2 regions of the Companilactobacillus sp. y65-5 genome follow, and region 1 is predicted to be linked to the other one. Evidence: predicted binding sites of a transcription regulator. Region 1 holds the regulator's gene; the other holds the start of a gene.
The links. The regulator HrcA, encoded in region 1, represses chaperone genes, less so after heat shock. The targets are predictions, from matches to a motif close to TTAGCACTCNNNNNNNNNGAGTGCTAA.

Region 1 (9,896 bases):
ATAACTGGGTAACTAATATCTCGATTCAACTTGCCATTGATAATATTAGCAACATATCTAGCATCAAAACCTGCGACTGGTGTCAGCTTAGGTTCCTTTTTATCTACGACGTCGCCAATAGCATAGATATTTTGATTAGTTGTTTGCAATCTACCATTGGTTTTGACACCCTTCTTCGAGAATTCTACTCCTGCCTTGTCCAAGTCCAAATTATCGACATTGGGCACGCGGCCGGTAGCACCAACGATCAAATCACTTACGATATTATAATCTCCAGCGTCTAGAACATACTGTTCACCAAATTTAGCAATCGACTTTGTTTCAATATCAAAATGAAATTTGATTCCACGATTCCGCAATTGCTCGACTAATTCATCCACGTAACTAGCATCAAATTCTTTTAAAGGACGTTGATTATGATGAACAATATGGACTTCTGCCCCAGTTGCACTCGCAATAGTCGCAAGTTCGAATGCGATGTATCCTGCGCCAATAAAAGTTATTTTCTTTGGCATTGTTTTTAGATTCATAAAATCAGTGCTCGTCAGTAAATATTCATTACCTTTGACATTTAACTTACTTGGACGCTGTCCTGTCGCAATAACGAACTTATCTGCTTGATATACTTCATCATTCACGGTTAACTGATTCTCAGAAATAAACTTTGGACTACCATCGATTGCAGTGATACCTGCGGCGACCAAGCCATTACGACTACCCTCTGGAACTTTGTCAGTATACGTGTCTTTAAATGCTTCCAGCTCTGACCACCGGACAAAGGGAACTTCACCAAATCCTTTTCCCTTCAATTGAACAGCTCTATCTCGTGCTTGCACACCACTGAGCAACATTTTTTTAGGATCGCAACCACGATTGGGACAAGTTCCACCCCATTGGTAATTTTCGATCACTGCTACTCTTTTTTGGGCACTATTAAGCCCGTAAGCCGCCGCCAAACCAGCTGGTCCACCGCCGATAACTATTGCATCAAATTGTTTCATATACTATCTACCTCCAAAGATAAAAAAATAGACTCCATAATATTTCTATTATAGGAGTCTATTTATTTTTTCTTTAGTTATTTGCTTAGTCGTCTGATTTACCTTTGTTCAAGTTAAGTACTGACATGAATGCTTCTTGTGGGATCGAAACCTTTCCCACTTCTTTCATTCGTTTCTTACCAGCTTTTTGTTTATTCAGAAGTTTGTCACGACGTGTGCGATCTCCACCGTATAACTTAGCTGTAACATCTTTACGGTAGGCTTTCACCGTGGCACGTGCCACAACCTTGTTACCGATAGCAGCCTGAACTGGGATTTCAAACATCTGACGTGGGATTACTTCCTTCAATCTAGATACGATATCACGTCCTCGTTGATAAGCAAAATCCTTATGAACGATGAAACTCAAGGCATCGACCGGTTCACCATTGAGTAGGATATCCATCTTAACTAGATTACTTGGCTCGTATTCTTCAACCCGATAATCCAATGACGCGTAACCTTTAGTATTAGATTTCAAGTCATCAAAGAAGTCAAAAATGATTTCGAGAAGTGGTAACTTATAAATCACGTTAACTCGATACTTATCAAGATAATCCATCGTAACAAATTGACCACGCTTGCGTTGACACAATTCCATTACAGGACCCACATAGTCCTCAGGTACCATGATCTCAGCTCGAACATAGGGTTCACGAACCTCTTGAATCTCCGAAGCATCTGGTAACTCTGCTGGATTATCAACGACGATATTCTCACCCGAAGTCGTCGTCACGTGATAATCTACTGACGGTGAAGTGATAATCAGGTCAAGATCAAATTCACGTTCGAGACGCTCTTGGACAACGTCCATGTGAAGTAATCCTAAGAATCCTACACGGAATCCAAAACCTAACGCTTGAGAAGTCTCAGGTTCGTATTCCAATGCGGCATCATTGAGTTTTAGTTTTTCTAGAGCCTCATGCAAGTCCTCATACTTACCATTGTCAACAGGATACATACCAGCATAAACCATAGGTGTACTCTGGCGATAGCCTGTTAGTGCTTCATCAGTCGGATCGTCAGCTAAGGTCACCGTGTCACCGACTTGAGTATCAACAACTGACTTGATACTTGCCGTAATATAGCCAACATCACCAGCCATCAAATAGTCACGAGAAACTGCCTTAGGCGACATAACACCGACATCAGTCACCTCAAACTTCTTCTTGTTACTCATCAATTCAATCGTGTCTCCGACCTTGACCAATCCTTCACGGACACGGACGTTGAGGACAACGCCTCGATAGCTGTCATATACTGAATCGAAGATCAAAGCCTTGAGAGGCTTATCGATATCACCTTCTGGAGCGGGTACATCACTGACGATCCGTTCCAATAACTCATCGATACCTAAACCAGTTTTAGCACTAGTCATAATGGCATTAGATGCATCGATACCAATCATCTCTTCGATTTCTTCTTGAACCTTTTCAGGTTGAGCTGAAGGAAGATCGACTTTGTTGATAACTGGTACGATTTCCAAGTCATTATCGATTGCTAAATAAGAATTAGCTAATGTCTGAGCTTCAACACCTTGAGCAGCGTCAACAACTAACAAGGCACCCTCACAGGCAGCCAATGATCTAGAAACTTCATACGAGAAGTCTACGTGTCCCGGTGTGTCGATTAGATGAAAAATATATTCTTTGCCATCATTGGCCGTATATTCCAACTCAACAGCATTCAGTTTGATCGTAATACCACGTTCACGTTCAAGATCAAGATCATCAAGGATTTGAGCCTTCATGTCACGTTTTGATACGGTATGTGTTTTTTCCAAAATACGATCGGCAATTGTTGATTTACCATGATCGATGTGCGCTACGATAGAAAAATTACGAATTCTTTTTTGTCGTTCTTTTAATTTATCGAGATCCAGATTCATAAATATTTCCCTTCTATCAATTATTTATCATATATGAATTAATTCTCATCTTATCTATTTTACACTAATTATTGTAATACCACCATCATAGATAAGTTACCAAAATATATCAAAAAAGTCGCAACCATAAATTGCGACTTTTTAAATTTAACCATTAAAAGCATCTTTTAATTTATTGAAAAAGTTACTATCTTTTTCTTTGACTTTATCTCCGCCTGCTTCCGCAAACTTCTTTAGAGCATCCCTTTGTTCACCAGACATCTTGCGTGGAGTAACAATATTAACGGTTACTTTTTGATCACCGATATTCTTACTATTGAGTACTGGAGCACCTTTACCACGTAATCTGAATGACGTACCAGTCTGTGTACCACTTGGCACAGTCAACTTAACTGGTCCGTGAACAGTATTGACTTGAATCTCGTCACCCAACGCTGCTTGAGGGAAACTGATATTCACTGATGAATAAATTGTCGCACCATCACGTTGAAATTCTTTACTTGCTGAAACGTGGAAGACGATATATAGATCACCGTAAGGACCACCGTTCTCACCAGCTTCACCTTGACCATCTAAGCGCATTTGTTGACCATCTTCAACACCTGCAGGAACGGTAACTTTAAGAGTATGTTTTTCGTTAACCTTACCCTTACCATGGCAAATATTGCACTTTTCTCTGATTTCTTTACCAGTACCACCACAGACGTCACAGACAACTCTTGTACGCATACGGCCAAGTGGAGTTTGACGATCTACTTCAACATAACCTGAACCGTGACACTTAGAACATGTTTCAGGATGAGTACCAGGTTTTGCCCCACTACCATCACAAGTCTTACAGATTTCTTCACGATCATAAGAAATATCAGTCTTCTTACCAAAGACACCTTCTTCGAAGGTTAAATCCATACGATATTGTAAATCTGAGCCTTGTCTTGGCGCGTTAGGACTTTGTCGTGCAGTACCACCACCGAAGAATTGACTAAAGATATCTTCGAAGCCGCCAAATTGTTCACCGCCAGCTCCACCACCGAATCCGCCGAAACCTTGACCGTTATTCATGCCGGCTGATCCGTATTGATCATAAGCAGCACGTTTTTGAGGGTCCTTTAAGGTCTCATAAGCATCGTTTATCTCTTTGAACTTATCTTCAGCACCGGGATCCTTGTTGATATCTGGATGATACTTCTTAGAAAGTTTACGGAAAGCTTTTTTAATTTCATCTTCAGATGCGTTTTTATCAACGCCTAAAGTTTCATATGGATCTCTATCTGCCATTTAAAAATCACCCTTGTGTCGACCTGGACTTAATTGTCCGATTTTATCTTTTATGCTCAAAAGAGCAGTTGTTAATACTATACCATTGTTGGTGTAGTAATTAAAATGACTGCTCTTTATCACGAATTAATATTTATTATTTCTTGTCTTTATCAGGATCTACTTCTTCGAAGTCTCCATCAACTGTACCATCGTCAGACTTCTTACCATCTGTAGAATTGTCAGCACCGGTTGCACCAGCATCACCGCCAGCTTGTTCAGCACCTTGAGCTTGTTGATATAGTTTTACAGAAAGATCTTGAACGATCTTATTTAAGTCGTCACGTTTCTTCTTCATGTCTTCAATATCGCCAGAGTCTTGAGCTTTCTTCAAAGCATCACGAGCGTCTTCAGCCTTCTTGATTTCATCGTCAGAAACTTTACCCTTGATATCCTTAAGAGTCTTGTCAGTAGCAAATAATGCTTGTTCAACATCATTTCTAACGTCTACTTCTTCTTTACGTTTAGTATCTTCAGCTTCGTTTTCCTTGGCTTCTTTCATCATTTGATCGATTTCATCATCACTCAAACCTGATGAACTCTTGATAGTAATCTTTTGTTCCTTATTAGTACCAAGGTCTTTAGCGGAAACATTTACGATACCATTCTTATCGATATCAAACTTAACTTCGATCTGAGGTACACCACGTGGTGCAGCAGGAATATCTGTCAATTGGAAACGACCTAATGTCTTGTTGTCTGCAGCCATTGGACGTTCACCTTGTAGGACATGGATATCAACAGCGCTTTGATTGTCAGCAGCAGTTGAGAATGTTTGTGACTTGCTTGTTGGGATAGTAGTATTTCTATCGATCAACTTAGTGAACACGCCACCCATTGTTTCGATACCTAATGAAAGTGGTGTAACGTCAAGTAGAACAACGTCTTTAACATCACCAGAGATAACACCACCTTGAATTGCAGCACCAAGTGCAACAGCTTCGTCAGGGTTGATTGAATGATCTGGTGTCTTACCAGTCCATTTTTCAACAGCATCTTGAACAGCTGGTGTACGAGTTGAACCACCATTTAAGATGACCTTGTCAAGCTCACCGATTGACAATCCAGCATCCTTCAAAGCATTGTCAACTGGGATCTTTGTCTTTTCAACTAGATCAGCTGTCAATTCATCAAACTTAGCACGTGTCAATGTTTCTTCCATGTGAAGTGGACCATTAGCACCTGATGAAATAAATGGAAGACTGATTGATGTTTGTGTAACACCTGATAAGTCTTTCTTAGCTTTTTCAGCAGCATCCTTTAGTCTTTGTAGAGCCATCTTATCTTGTGATAAGTCAACGCCATTCTTGTTCTTGAATTGTTCTACTAACCAATCAATAACCTTTTGGTCGAAGTCATCTCCACCTAGATGTGTATCACCATTTGTTGATAGAACTTCGAAAACACCATCACCTAATTCAAGGATAGAAACATCGAATGTACCACCACCAAGGTCATAAACAAGGATTTTTTCATCACCCTTATCGTTGTCAAGACCGTATGCTAATGCGGAAGCTGTTGGTTCGTTAACGATACGTTGAACGTTTAAACCAGCAATCTTACCAGCATCCTTAGTAGCTTGTCTTTGTGAATCATTGAAGTATGCAGGAACAGTGATAACTGCGTCTGTAACTGGTTCGCCAAGATAGTCTTCTGAGAACTTCTTGATGTGTTGCAAGATCATAGCTGAAATTTCTTGTGGTGTATATGATTTGCCAGCGACTGTCTCTTTGTATCCTGCTTCACCCATATGTCTCTTGATTGATGAAACTGTGTCAGGGTTTGTGATTGCTTGTCTCTTTGCAACTTCACCAACTTGAATTTCACCATCTTTAAAAGCAACAACAGAAGGAGTAGTTCTTGCACCTTCAGGGTTAGCAATAATCTTTGGTGATCCACCTTCAAGTACAGCAACTGCTGAGTTAGTTGTACCTAAATCAATACCAATAACTTTTGACATAAATATAAACCTCTTTTGATTTTTTAATTATTTAATTAATTTGTTATCTAAATCTATTGTGCTACGACGACCATGGCTGGACGAAGAACACGATCTTCTAGTTTGTAACCTTTTTGAAGCACTTGAACAACGGTATCCTTAGCATGATCATCATCAGCTGGGACAGTTTGTACAGCTTGACTGTCTGTTGGATCGAACTTTTCACCAGCATTGTCAATAATCGTTACACGATTATCAGTCAAAGCCTTGACCATGTGTTGTTGAACCATTTCGATACCCTTCTTCAGCTGTTTGCCAGCATCATCGCTAACTTCAACTGCCAAAGCTCGTTCTAAGTTATCAAGAACTGGAAGAATTTCGGTAGCCAACTTTTGACCGTCATATTTGAGTAGGCCAGCCACTTCCTTCTTATGACGATTATTCATATTTTGAATTTCAGCTTGGCTTCTCAAAAACTTATCTTCTAGTTCTGAATTTTTAGCCTCAAGATCCTTTATTTTTGCATCTTTAGGATCAACTTTGGTTACTTTTTCAGCATCCTTCTTTTCGACTTTGGCATCTGCCTTTGGCTTCTCCTCAGTCTTAGGTGCCTCTTTAGTTTGTTCGCTAGAAGCTTTTACATCTTCTTGTTTCTCTTTATCTGCCATTACTTCCTCCTAAATATCAAGAATCATCATACCTTGAATAATAATCAATCAGACGTTTGGCAAGTTCTTGTCTGAACTCACCTAACAAGCCTATCAATTGTGAATAATGCATCGTCGTTGGACCTAACAATGCGATTACTCCCTTACCATGATGTCCAACATCATAGTTTGCTGTAATAATACTATAATTCTTCAGTGCGTCTGAACCTAACTCACTACCTAAACGAACTCTGATTCCATCATTGGAATCGCATGGATCAAGTAATTTTTTCAAATCTGTACTTTGATTAATAATTGAGAACAACGATTGAACTTCTGATAGATCTTCATTATTTGCATAATTCAACAGGTTCAATTGACCGTCAACAAAATATTTTTCTGAGCCAGCTTTTTTGAACAACTGATCTATCATATCGATCAATCCATTGTTTGAATACATATACTCAGACAAAATAGCAGGTATATCATCATGTAGCATTCGTAATACCTTAGGTAAAGGTTGACCGACTAATTTGTCATTAACTACTCTTACGATTTTTTCAATTAATTCTGTATCAAAGTTTTCATCAATTGTATAAATATTACTTTCGACGTTATTATCGCTAGTTACGATTATTGCCATTATTTGACGTGCATTCAATGGTACTATCCTGAATCCCGTCAATCGAACTGTACTGCTCTCTGGACCTAATGTAATTGCGGTATAACTAGTTAAATGAGATAAGATCTTAGCCGACTGCTCAATGATATCATCGATTTGATGATACGTTTGACCAAAATCCTCGTCGATTCTCTTTGCGATATCTTGCGGTACGGTAGTTGGTTGTACCAAATTATCTAGATAATAACGATATCCCATTGCTGAAGGGATACGACCAGAAGAAAGATGTGTCTTCTCCAAATAGCCTATCTCCTCAAGTACAGCCATTTCATTTCTAATGGTTGCCGAACTGACATTAAATGGCAATGCGTTCATCAATGTTTTTGAACCAACCGGCTGGCCGGTATCTGTGAAAATGCGCACGACTTCTCTCAAGATTGCATCTTGACGTTCCGATAACATTCTACCGTCCTCCTTTTAGCACTATTCATATTGGAGTGCTAACAATGTAAAATATAACAATCTATACTAATAGTGTCAAGTATTGAAACTCATAAATTTCGATTTCAGACAAAGAAAATAGCAGGTCTTTTGAACCCACTATTGTTTATGATTTTTAAAATATTCCAATGCATCTATTTTGTCCTGATGAAGCTGATCAACTAATCCTTGTGCTCCGTCAAATTTAACTTCTCCACGCAAATAGTGCACCCATTCGACTCTGACATCCTTACCATAAATATCTTGATCGAAATCAAAAATATTACATTCGATCGTCACACCGGTATCTTCCTTGAACGTCACATTATAGCCAACTGACGTCATTGAGGGATACCACTCGCCATCAATCTCTATACGAGTGATATAAACACCGATAGAAGGCTTTAATTGTTCTTTGCTAGTAACTACATTAGCAGTCGGATAACCAAGCGTACGCCCACGCTGAAGGCCATGTACAACATGTCCTTGGTTTTGATACGTATAGCCTAAGTATTTATTGGCAACATCTACTCGATCTGTCAGCACTAATTTCTTTATCGTACTGGAACCGATCTTTTTCCCATCGATAGTTTGTTCAGGTACAGTTACTACTTCAAAGCGACCATTTGCATATTTTGGCAACGTCTGCATGTTGGCTACGTCCTTTTTGCCATAAGTATAATCGAATCCTGCCACAATATATCTGGCTCTCATTCGTACCATGTAATCATCAACGAAGTCTTGCGGTGCTAAACTAGCAAAATCGGAAGTGAATTCAATAAAATATAAATAATCTACATCTAATTCTGAAATCAATTCTGCTTTGCGACTGACTGTTGAAATATATTTATAATTTTCTTCATGTTGATATATTTCTCGTGGTGAACGATCAAAGGTCATCAATACCGATTTCAGATTCTTCTCGTGTGCCAACTCTACTCCACGTTGAATAACTTTTTTGTGACCGAGATGAACCCCATCAAAAAAGCCCATTATCATAACAACATCTGAGCTAGGTATTTGATTATCTTTCAACGGATGCTTAATATTTACAATTTCCATCAGTTCATCCCCTTAATCGTTATTCAATAACATCGTTTCTGGAATCCAAAGTTGTCGTTCAGCATTGAACTTATAAATCGCCTTTGTGACTTGATTCCTTGTCACTCTCATGACACTGTCAGTGTCATAACCTGATAGGTCTAAAAAACCACCATGTAGCACGCGAACTTCCCATTCCTCATCAGTTAATTCGTGTGCCTGAATATTAGCTAGCACTTCATCAGTCGTACGTAAAAATCCATAATTACCTTCAGCTACCATACGTTCGATATCTGCCAACTTGTAAGTTTGATCGATACTAAAACCTGCGCTCTTAGTCCTAGTTAATTCGGACATAAATGAAGGCACTCCCAATAAAGCACCAAATTCAACCGCTAAAGTTCTGACATAGGTACCTTTAGAACATTTTACATGAAATTTGAGCTTTTGTTGGCCAGATTCGCTATCGAATCGTGGTTCACCCATCATGTAGAAATCGTAAATATGAATGTGTCTTTCTGGGCGTTCAACTTCAAGACCTGCTCGAGCGTATTCGTACAGTTTTTTTCCATTGACTCTTACAGCAGAATACATGGGTGGGATTTGAGTAAGATCCCCAATCATCTTCTGAAAGTTATTTTTAAGTTCGTCATTTGAAAATGCGGCTGTCAGTTTAACTTCTTTGACAGTATCACCTTCACGATCTTCGGTAGTCGTTGAGCGACCCAATGTTATCTCCCCCTCATACTCCTTAGGAGTTCCTGTCAACCGATTGACTAACTTCGTCGATTGACCGACACAAATTGGCAACACTCCATCCACTAATGGATCCAGTGTACCCGTATGACCGATTTTTCTTGTATGTAAAATCTTTCTTAGTTTATATACATAATCAGAACTTGTCATCCCAATTTCTTTGTTT
Region 2 (9,896 bases), on a different contig from region 1:
ACCTCAACTACACTGGTCAAGAACCACGACTTGGTCGTTGCGGAAGAATTGAGAAGTAAAAACTTATTAAAAAATCACGCTCTAGCGATGAGTATCGCTGATGTCGGTTGGCGGACATTCTTAGATATGCTTAGCTATAAAGCTGACCTTTACGAAAAAAAGTTTGTCACAGTTGATCCTAGAAACACCACACAAACATGTCATGGTTGCGGTTTTGTCATGGGTACTGAGACAACTAACAAACTTACACTAGCTGACTGGGAGTGGACGTGTCCTAACTGCGACACCTTCCATATTCGTGATCACAACGCTGCTCAAAACATTTTGATCAAAGGCTCAGCTTAAAAAACAACAGTCCATCGGCAACCTGTGGACTAAAAAGGCTTTGGTAATTAGCACGTAAGACCTATAAGGCGATCGTTGTATCTAAGCTAATTGTGGTCGTATCACTATTGAGTGGTATTCTCACAAACTTCCTACTTTAGTGGGAAGTGGTTGATACAATACAAAAAAGCTGCGCTGAAATTTGATTTCACGCAGCTTTTATTAGTTAGTCATTAATTACTAGTTTCATTATCATTGGACGAATTGCCAACGGTTGATTCACTAGATTCGTTATATTTTCCGATAACGATATTACCTTGAACGAGCTTAGCCTCTAATTCTTTTTCTTGGGCATTATCTAGGAAGTAATCAGCGACTTTATCTTCGATCTGTTCTTCGATGACTCTTCTCAATGGACGAGCACCCATCTTAGGATTGAAGCCGAGATCAACGAGTTTTTCTTTAGCTTCGTTTGTGACGTGAATGCTCAAGCCTTGATCAGCAATCATTGAGTTAGTATCAGCTAACATCAAGTCGACAATCTTCATTAGGTTTGCCTTAGTCAATGAATTGAATTCAACGATACCGTCAAATCTATTCAAAAATTCAGGTTTGAAAAATTCAGATAGACTATTGATAACTGAATGAGTCTTGCCATTTGCTTCAGCACCGAAGCCGACATTTGCCTCTTGCAAGCCTTGTCCAGCATTTGAAGTCATGATGATGATAGTATCTTTAAAACTGACTGTACGACCTTGTGAGTCTGTTAAACGGCCATCATCAAGGATCTGCAAGAACATATGCATTACATCTGGATGAGCCTTCTCGATTTCATCTAGAAGAATCAAGCTGTATGGATTACGACGAACTTGTTCAGTTAATTGACCAGCTTCTTCGTAACCGACATACCCTGGAGGCGAACCGATCAACTTAGACACACTGTGTTTTTCCATGTATTCAGACATATCAAAACGAATCATTGAGTCTTCAGTACCAAATAATTCACGTGCCAATTGCTTAGCGAGTTCAGTCTTACCAACACCAGTAGGTCCTACAAATAGGAAGCTACCGATTGGACGACCAGACTTGTTGAATCCAACTCTATTACGACGGATTGCCTTAGAAACTTGGTTAACTGCTTCATCTTGTCCAATAACGTGGCTTTCCAGATCTGGTCCCAAGTTCTTCAATTGAACTTGTTCATTAGATTGGAGCTCACCAACAGGGATATTGGTTTTTTCTTCGACGATTTGTTGAATATTCTTTTCAGTGATGATACTTTCGTCAGATGGTTTTTCTTTTTCGTTATCTTTCATAGTTTGGAACTTAGTTACTTGATCACGATAGTAAGCGGCTTTTTCGTAATCTTCATTACGTAGGGCAGCTTGCTTTTGGACTTCAGCATCTGAGATTTTATTATCTAAGTCAGCCATATCAACGTGATTGATCTGCAAGTTCTTCTTAGAACCAGCCTCATCGATCAAGTCGATCGCCTTATCAGGTAAGAATCTATCTTGAATGTAACGAGCTGATAATTCTGCTGCAGACTTGATAGCTTCGTTAGAATATTTTACATGATGATAATCTTCATATTTAGGTTGGAGACCTTTTAGAATTTGAACAGTTTCTTCTACTGAAGGTTCATCTACTTGAACAGGTTGTAAACGACGTTCAAGAGCTGAGTCTTTTTCGATAGTTCTGTATTCATTCAAAGTTGTAGCACCAACTAATTGCAAATCTCCACGGGCTAGGGCAGGTTTTAGAACGTTACCTGCGTCCATTCCACCTTCAGCGTTACCAGCACCGACGATTTCGTGGATCTCATCTATAAATAGGATGATTTCCTGACTCTTTTGTAATTCTTTGATCAATTGTTGCATACGTTGTTCGAATTGACCACGGACACCAGTTCCTTGCACTAGTGACACAACGTCAAGTCGAACGACACGTTTGTTTTGGAGTTTTTCTGGGACATCTCCGTCAACGATCTTTTGAGCAAGACCTTCGACGACAGCTGTTTTACCAACACCAGCTTCACCAATTAAAACTGGGTTGTTCTTTGTTCTTCTATTTAAGATTTCGATTACACGGTTGATTTCCTTGTCTCGACCGATAACAGGATCGATTTGGCCTTTTTTAGCCAATTCTGTTAAGTCAACACCATATTGATCTAGCACACCATTACCACGACTGCGTCCACGGTTATTGCCGCCGTTTCCACCAGTCTGTGTTTGTGGACCTTGTTGTTGATCAATGCCATTAGCAGCTTGTGCGCCACCGTTGTTTAAGGCATTGAACAAGTCTTCAAAACTTGAAAAACCGTATGGATTTTCTGCCATATTATTCATACCTTCGTTAGCTTGATTTCGTAGTTGTTGATAGCAATTCTGACAGAGGTTTATTTCTGTACGTTGGCCATTAACACTTGTATACAAATGAATTGTTGCTTCATTTTTGTGACAATTTTGACAAAGCACTAGCACCCCACCTTTCTGTCTCATATACAGGATACAACGGTAGTATATAATTAGCACTCTCATAATGCAAGTGCTAAGTCTTGAAAAATATTAATAATCTGGCATAAATTTTGTATCACAAAATTTAACGCTTACAAAGGGGTTGCATGAAAGCGTTACATGACTTATTATAACTAGGGTTCACAATAGATTTTTTACAAATCACTTGTGAATGAATCTATATAATGTTAAATTATTTAGTGTATATTTGTAGAGATACTACATAATCAATCAAAAATATGGTGAGGTATTTATATTATGGAAAAGAAAGATTTTCACATTATTGCAGAAACAGGAATCCACGCACGTCCAGCTACTATGTTGGTACAATCAGCAAGTAAATTCGCTTCAGATATCAACATCGAATTCAACGGCAAATCAGTTAACCTTAAATCAATCATGGGTGTTATGTCACTAGGTGTTGGCCAAGGTGCTGACGTTACAATTACTGCTGACGGTGACGACGCTGCTGACGCAATTGCTGCTATTTCAGAAACAATGACAAAGGAAGGACTTGCTGAATAATGGTTAAAACTATCAAAGGGATTGCAGCTAGTGATGGTATCGCTACTGCTGAAGCATACCTTTTAGTTCAACCAGACTTGTCTTTCGATAAAAAAAGCATTTCTGACGCTGACGCTGAAGTTAGCCGTTTGAAAGATGCCATCGCTACATCAGATGCTGAACTAACAAAAATTAGAGACGTTGCTAAGGAATCTCTTGGTGAAGAAGAAGCTCAAGTCTTTGATGCACATAAGATGATTCTGGCTGATCCAGAATTTACCGGTGCAGTTGAACAACAAATTAAAGATCAAAGTATTAATGCTGAACAAGCATTAAGCGATGTATCAAATAACTTCATCGCTATGTTCGAAGGCATGACAGATAATCCTTACATGCAAGAACGTGCTGCCGATGTACGTGATGTTACAAAACGTGTTATGGCACATCTTCTTGGTGTTGAATTACCTAATCCTGCATTGATCGATCATAAGGTGATCATCGTGGCTCACGATTTGACACCTAGTGATACAGCTCAATTGAACAAGAAATATGTTAAGGGATTTGTTACAGATATCGGTGGACGTACTGCCCACTCAGCTATTATGGCTCGCTCTCTTGAATTACCAGCTGTTGTTGGTACTAACACTATCACTGGAGAAGTCAAAGAAGGCCAAACTATAATCCTTGATGGATTAAATGGTGCAGCTATTATTGACCCTTCAGATGATGACATCAAGAAGTATGACAAGATGGCTAAGGATTTTGCTGACCAAAAGGCAGAATGGGAAAAACTAAAGAACGAAGCTACTGTTACTGCTGACGGTAAGCACTTCGATATTGCAGCTAATATCGGTACACCTGATGACCTCGAAGGCGTTATCGCCAACGGTGCTGAAGGTGTCGGACTTTACCGTACAGAATTCTTGTACATGCAATCAGATGAACTTCCAACAGAAGACGATCAATTCGTTGCATACAAGAAGGTTCTTGAAGGAATGAAAGGTAAGCCAGTCGTTGTTCGTACAATGGATATTGGTGGTGACAAGCATTTGCCATACCTACCACTTCCAGAAGAAATGAACCCATTCCTAGGTTACCGTGCTATCCGTATCAGTTTGGATAGACAAGAAATCTTCAGAACACAACTAAGAGCTTTGTTACGTGCCTCTGCTTTTGGTCAATTACGTATCATGTTCCCTATGATCGGTACATTGGCAGAATTCAGATCAGCTAAGAAGATCTTCGAAGAAGAAAAATCTAAATTAGTTGAAAAAGGTGTAGAAGTTTCAGATCATATCCAATTAGGTATGATGATGGAAGTTCCTGCTGCCGCTATTTTGGCTGACCAATTTGCTAAAGAAGTTGACTTCTTCAGTATTGGTACAAACGACTTGATCCAATATACAATGGCTGCTGATCGTGGTAACGAGCATGTTTCATATCTATATCAACCATATAATCCTTCAATCTTGAGATTGGTCAAGCATGTTATTGAGTCAGCTCACAAAGAAGGCAAGTGGGCTGGTATGTGTGGTGAAGCCGCTGGTGATAACATCATGGTTCCATTACTACTTGGCATGGGTCTAGATGAGTACTCAATGAGTGCTACATCAGTTCTCCGTGTAAGAAGCTTGATGAAGAAATTGAGCACAGCTGACCTTAAAGAATTAGCTGAACGCGCAGTTAATGAATCAATCACAAATGAAGACAACCAAAAGCTTGTTGAATCATATATCAATAAGTAATCAATGATTTAAACGTGAGTCCATTTTGGAGCTCACGTTTTTTTTTGTAAAAAAATATTGACAAAGTCCTAAAATTAGAATATTCTAACAACATTAAAAACAAATGAAATTAACAGCAATAAAGTGGAGAAGTAATCGATCCTAGATAAATCACAGGAAGCCATGATAATTGAGAAATGGTATTTGTCGATCGACGAAAGTAGCCACGGAGCTGGCAATGCGAACTACGGTGAGTGTTGCATGGGTGCACCCATTACAGTGCTAGCGTATAAATTTGTACGCGAAAAGGTGTTATTTGTGAGAATAACATGAAGCAAGGGTGGTACCGCGCAAAAGCGTCCTTTGAAAATCTTAATTGATTTTCAAAGGACGCTTTTTTTCATTTAATATGGGGGCGGTTAATGTGATTAATTTTAATAATAGCAATGGTGGACTGGTTCGAGTGTACAGTGAAATAAACTAAAAACAACTATACATTCAATTAAAGGAAGAGTCTATTTATGAAAAATACTAATAAAAAACTAACTTTTAAACATTACATCATTATTGGATCGATGTTATTCGGGATGTTCTTTGGGGCCGGAAATCTGATCTTTCCGATTCATCTAGGACAATTAGCCGGAGGACATTGGTTGACTGCCGGACTAGGATTTTTATTGACCGGAACCTTGTTACCATTGCTAGGCATCATCGCAATCAGTATTACACGTTCATCAGGTATTTATGATTTAGCGAAGCCGATCGGACATCGATATGCGACTTTCTTCATGATTCTCACATGTGCGACCCTTGGCCCACTATTCGCTACTCCTAGAACGGCTACTACACCTTTTCAAATCGGTATCGCAACTCATATCAGTTCTAGTCAACAACCATTTTATTTATTAGGATATTCTTTGATTTTCTTTTTGATCGCTGGTTGGGCATCACGTAAGCCGACTGGAATCATTGATATGATTGGTAAATTTCTCAATCCAATGTTCTTACTTTTATTAGCGATCATCTTCGGAATCGCCTTCACCCATCCGATGGGTAGTGCTACGACTGCACACATTACAGCTGGTTATCAAAACGGTGCTTTCTTAAATGGTTTCTTACAAGGATACAACACGATGGATGCATTAGCAGCTTTGTTATTCGGAATCGTAGTTGTTACATCCATTCGTGGATTGGGACAGCATGAACCAGCTGCTATCGCTAAAACCGCTGCTAAGTCTAGCTTATTGAGCATCTCACTAGAAGCATTCATTTATTTAGGTCTTATCTGGATCGGCGCTACATCATTGACACATTTCAATATCTCGGCTGATGGCGGCATCGGCTTCTCACAGATTGCTTCATACTTTATGGGCGTACCCGGTGAGATCATCCTTGCCATCATGGCAACCTTGACCTGTTTGACAACAGCCGTTGGTTTGATCTCCTCATTTGCGGAAGCTCTACATGAAAAATTTCCTAAGATTTCTTACAAGTCATGGAATATCCTATCCTGTGTTGCTTCATTCTTGATTGCGAACATGGGACTTGAACAGATCATCGCTTGGTCTACACCGATGTTAATGTTCCTCTACCCACTTGCCATTACCTTGATCATTTTATCGATCGCCTCACCATTGTTTAACAGTAATCCTATCGTTTACCAAATGACGACAGCCTTTACGATCATTCCAGCCTTGATCGATGCACTTAATTCTGCACCAGCGATCATCTCTCAACAACCACTATCACGGATGATCTTGAAGTGGGACAGCATGTACTTGCCATTCGCTAAATACGGTATGGATTGGTTGCTTCCGGCATTTATTGGTCTATTGATTGGATTAACGATTCATTACGCCCAATTGATTTCAAAACGTGCCAAGTTAAGGATCGAAGAATAATAACGTAATGGGGGGATAGATTATGAAATTCATAGGAATACTGTGTCTTTTGTTATTATTCACGACTATCGCAGGACATTTCTCACATTTGCTCGGTATACCCGCTGTTATCGGTGAAATCCTCGTAGGAGTTGTCATTGGTCCAGCCATCTTGAACTTAGTGCATTTGAACTCGCTAGTTGATACTTTTTCGCAGATTGGGGTAGTCATCCTCATGTTCATCGGTGGGTTAGAGAGTAATTTACAGTTGTTGAAGAAATACCTTCGACCGGCGATTATCGTCGCAATCATTGGCGTTATTTTCCCAGTAGTAGTAATGGGTGGCGTTAGTCTAGCTTTTGATTTTTCAAAATTCGAAGCATTATTCATTGGAGTTATCTTTTCAGCAACTTCTGTATCGATATCAGTAGAAGTTTTGAAGGAATTCCACACTTTGAATACCAAAGAAGGAGCGACGATATTGGGAGCAGCAGTTGCGGATGATATCATCGGCGTTATCCTGCTAAGCATCGTTATCTCCATGATCGGTAATAAGCAGTCGACCTTAGGTATCGTCTTGCTGGAACAAATTGGTTTCTTCGCCGGTGTATATGCTCTGTTTAGATGGATTGCACCTCTGTTGATGGGATTGAGCAATCGACTATTGATGTCAGTTAGTCCGGCGATAATGTCATTGATCATTTGTTTGGGCATGGCGTGGTTAGCTGACTTAGTTGGTTTAAGTGGTGCTATCGGAGCGTTCTTCGCTGGCATCGCCGTGGCACAGACAGATTATCAAGAACAAGTAGATTTGAACATCGAACCAGTTGGATATACGCTATTTATACCGATATTTTTCGTCAGTGTCGGCTTGAATATGACCTTTGATGGAGTAACATCATCTTTACCATTTATTGCCGTCATGACTATTTTAGGCGTATTTACGAAGTTATTCGGTTGTGGCTTAGGAGCCAAGCTGAACGGCTTTTCTAAGGATAGCGATTATCTGGTAGGTGCAGGGATGATTTCTCGTGGGGAGATGGCCTTGATCACAGCTCAAATCGGCTTCTCAGCCAACTTGTTATCACATGAATACTATTCAGATATCATCTTGATCATCATATTAATTACCATCATTGCACCATTCGTATTTAAACAAGCCATCAAGCGTATCTCGGTAGATACAGAACTGGAATTGGATTAAAAAAACGAGTTTTCGGCATATATCGAAAACTCGTTTTTTGAGTGAATCTAACTATTTAATTGTTCGTTTGTAATTAAATTAGATGACTTTTTGTCAGATCTTTTTATTAAGATACTTTTTATTTCTAGCAGTATTTTATAAAATCCTAATCCAGAAACTACTGAGATAATGGGCAGAAATTCAATTCTGTATCTACCTTGAACTTCTATGAGCAACTGGACAACGGCGAATGCCAACAATGGCAATATCAACAAGTATAGTTGATCACTGAACTTGTTTCTGAATAACTCCAGTGAACCGATCCAAGAAGTGATGATCAAGAGTACCGAGCCGATATAGGCAAGATAATCTATTAACTTCACTGTTTTTAATGAATGCATTAGGTTGTAACTAGTAAAGTCGGTGGCTAATGTTCTAGTTGACCAGAGAGTTTGTGTCTTAGTTACGAATAGTGATAACCACTTATTATTTTTATTTAAATAATTTATCTCTTCACTTACTCTGTTTCTTTCAACTTTTCTAGTTTGAGCACGGGTTTTATTAGGATCAATTAAATTGTTTAAATCTGGAGAGTAAGTTCCTCCAGATTGGTAATTCAATCCAGTAAGGAATTTCCATTCAGAATCATTGTTAGATAGACCATATTGATTGATTCCTGAAGTTTTGATGCCCCATCCAGCAAGGCTGAATAAAACAAAGTAAATTGCTAGAGAAAGTAAAAATTTGAGGCTAGTTTTGTAATTATGATGCTTCATCAAAATAAAAATTATTGTAAATACGAAAATTCCTGCGATAATAACTGGTCCGATAGGGCGGATTAGGCATCCACCAGTCAAAGTTATTCCAGCTAAAATATAGCTCCATAACTTGTCTTGCATTAACAGGTAGAAGGTTATCAGATATAGTAATGATCCTAAATATTGATTACTAGCTTGACTGTTTAGTGCAAACCAATCTAAATCAATCATCAATAATAAAACTGACAATCGAGCAATTTTGATATTATTGAAAATTTTATCAACTATTAGATAAGTGAATAGTAGTGTTAGTGTTTGAAAAACAACGTTTAGAAATTGAATTGCAAAAATATTATAACCAAATATTTTTACAACTGCCAATACGTAAACCATAAATCCGGTTTGATATGCATATTTTGCAAAGTAGTCTTTGTTACTATAATAAAGTTTGTCTCCCTGGAAGAATCCCGGAGCACGACTCCAAAAATTACCGAAATCACTGATTTGATTCGTAGGTACACTTGCAATCCAGACTAAAGCCGTAATCATGAAGACTAGTAACATTATGCCTAGAACAAGATTATTGATCCGTTTATTAGTTGTATTTATAGTTATCAGTATATAGCCTATCAGCGTTATGAACAGTACGAATGCTATCAATAGAACTATGTATTTGTAGTTTGCTTGAAGTACATAGTTCTCAGCATAGAATGTTAACATTAATAAAAATACTACACTGGTGAATATTGCTAGGCAAACTAAAATTATTTTGTTTAAGATGTTTTGAATTTTAGTGATAGTCTGAACTTCCTATTCTTAAAAGAGGATTAATAAGTAATGATTAATTTTCTTCTATATCATAGGTAATATACTATCACGTTATATATTTATAATTTAAAGTTCTTTAATAAACGGATATTATACTTTCAAAGTATAAAAATAGCTTATACAAATTTTTGTATAAGCTATTTTAATATTTTCTTTAGGGTAACTAATTTACGACGTGA

Region 2: a site for HrcA is predicted at 2,852-2,878, ahead of AC27FM_RS11790 (ATP-dependent Clp protease ATP-binding subunit). Genes of this name have one in related genera too.

The regions. Positions count from the first base shown of each region.
Region 1 covers NZ_BAAJOA010000001.1:162-10,057, reverse strand. The annotation lists gene AC27FM_RS00040 (dihydrolipoyl dehydrogenase family protein) at 1-1,001, opposite strand, end outside; gene lepA (translation elongation factor 4) at 1,087-2,928, opposite strand; gene dnaJ (molecular chaperone DnaJ) at 3,076-4,206, opposite strand; gene dnaK (molecular chaperone DnaK) at 4,343-6,205, opposite strand; gene grpE (nucleotide exchange factor GrpE) at 6,259-6,852, opposite strand; gene hrcA (heat-inducible transcriptional repressor HrcA) at 6,869-7,915, opposite strand; gene ribF (riboflavin biosynthesis protein RibF) at 8,054-8,995, opposite strand; partial or broken gene truB (tRNA pseudouridine(55) synthase TruB) at 9,008-9,896, opposite strand, start outside.
Region 2 covers NZ_BAAJOA010000008.1:143,548-153,443, reverse strand. The annotation lists partial or broken gene AC27FM_RS11795 (RNA-guided endonuclease InsQ/TnpB family protein) at 1-345, shown strand, start outside; gene AC27FM_RS11790 (ATP-dependent Clp protease ATP-binding subunit) at 558-2,801, opposite strand; gene AC27FM_RS11785 (phosphocarrier protein HPr) at 3,099-3,365, shown strand; gene ptsP (phosphoenolpyruvate--protein phosphotransferase) at 3,365-5,089, shown strand; T-box leader at 5,199-5,435, shown strand; gene brnQ (branched-chain amino acid transport system II carrier protein) at 5,590-6,969, shown strand; gene AC27FM_RS11770 (cation:proton antiporter) at 6,992-8,152, shown strand; gene AC27FM_RS11765 (ArnT family glycosyltransferase) at 8,200-9,609, opposite strand; gene AC27FM_RS11760 (LytR/AlgR family response regulator transcription factor) at 9,855-9,896, opposite strand, start outside.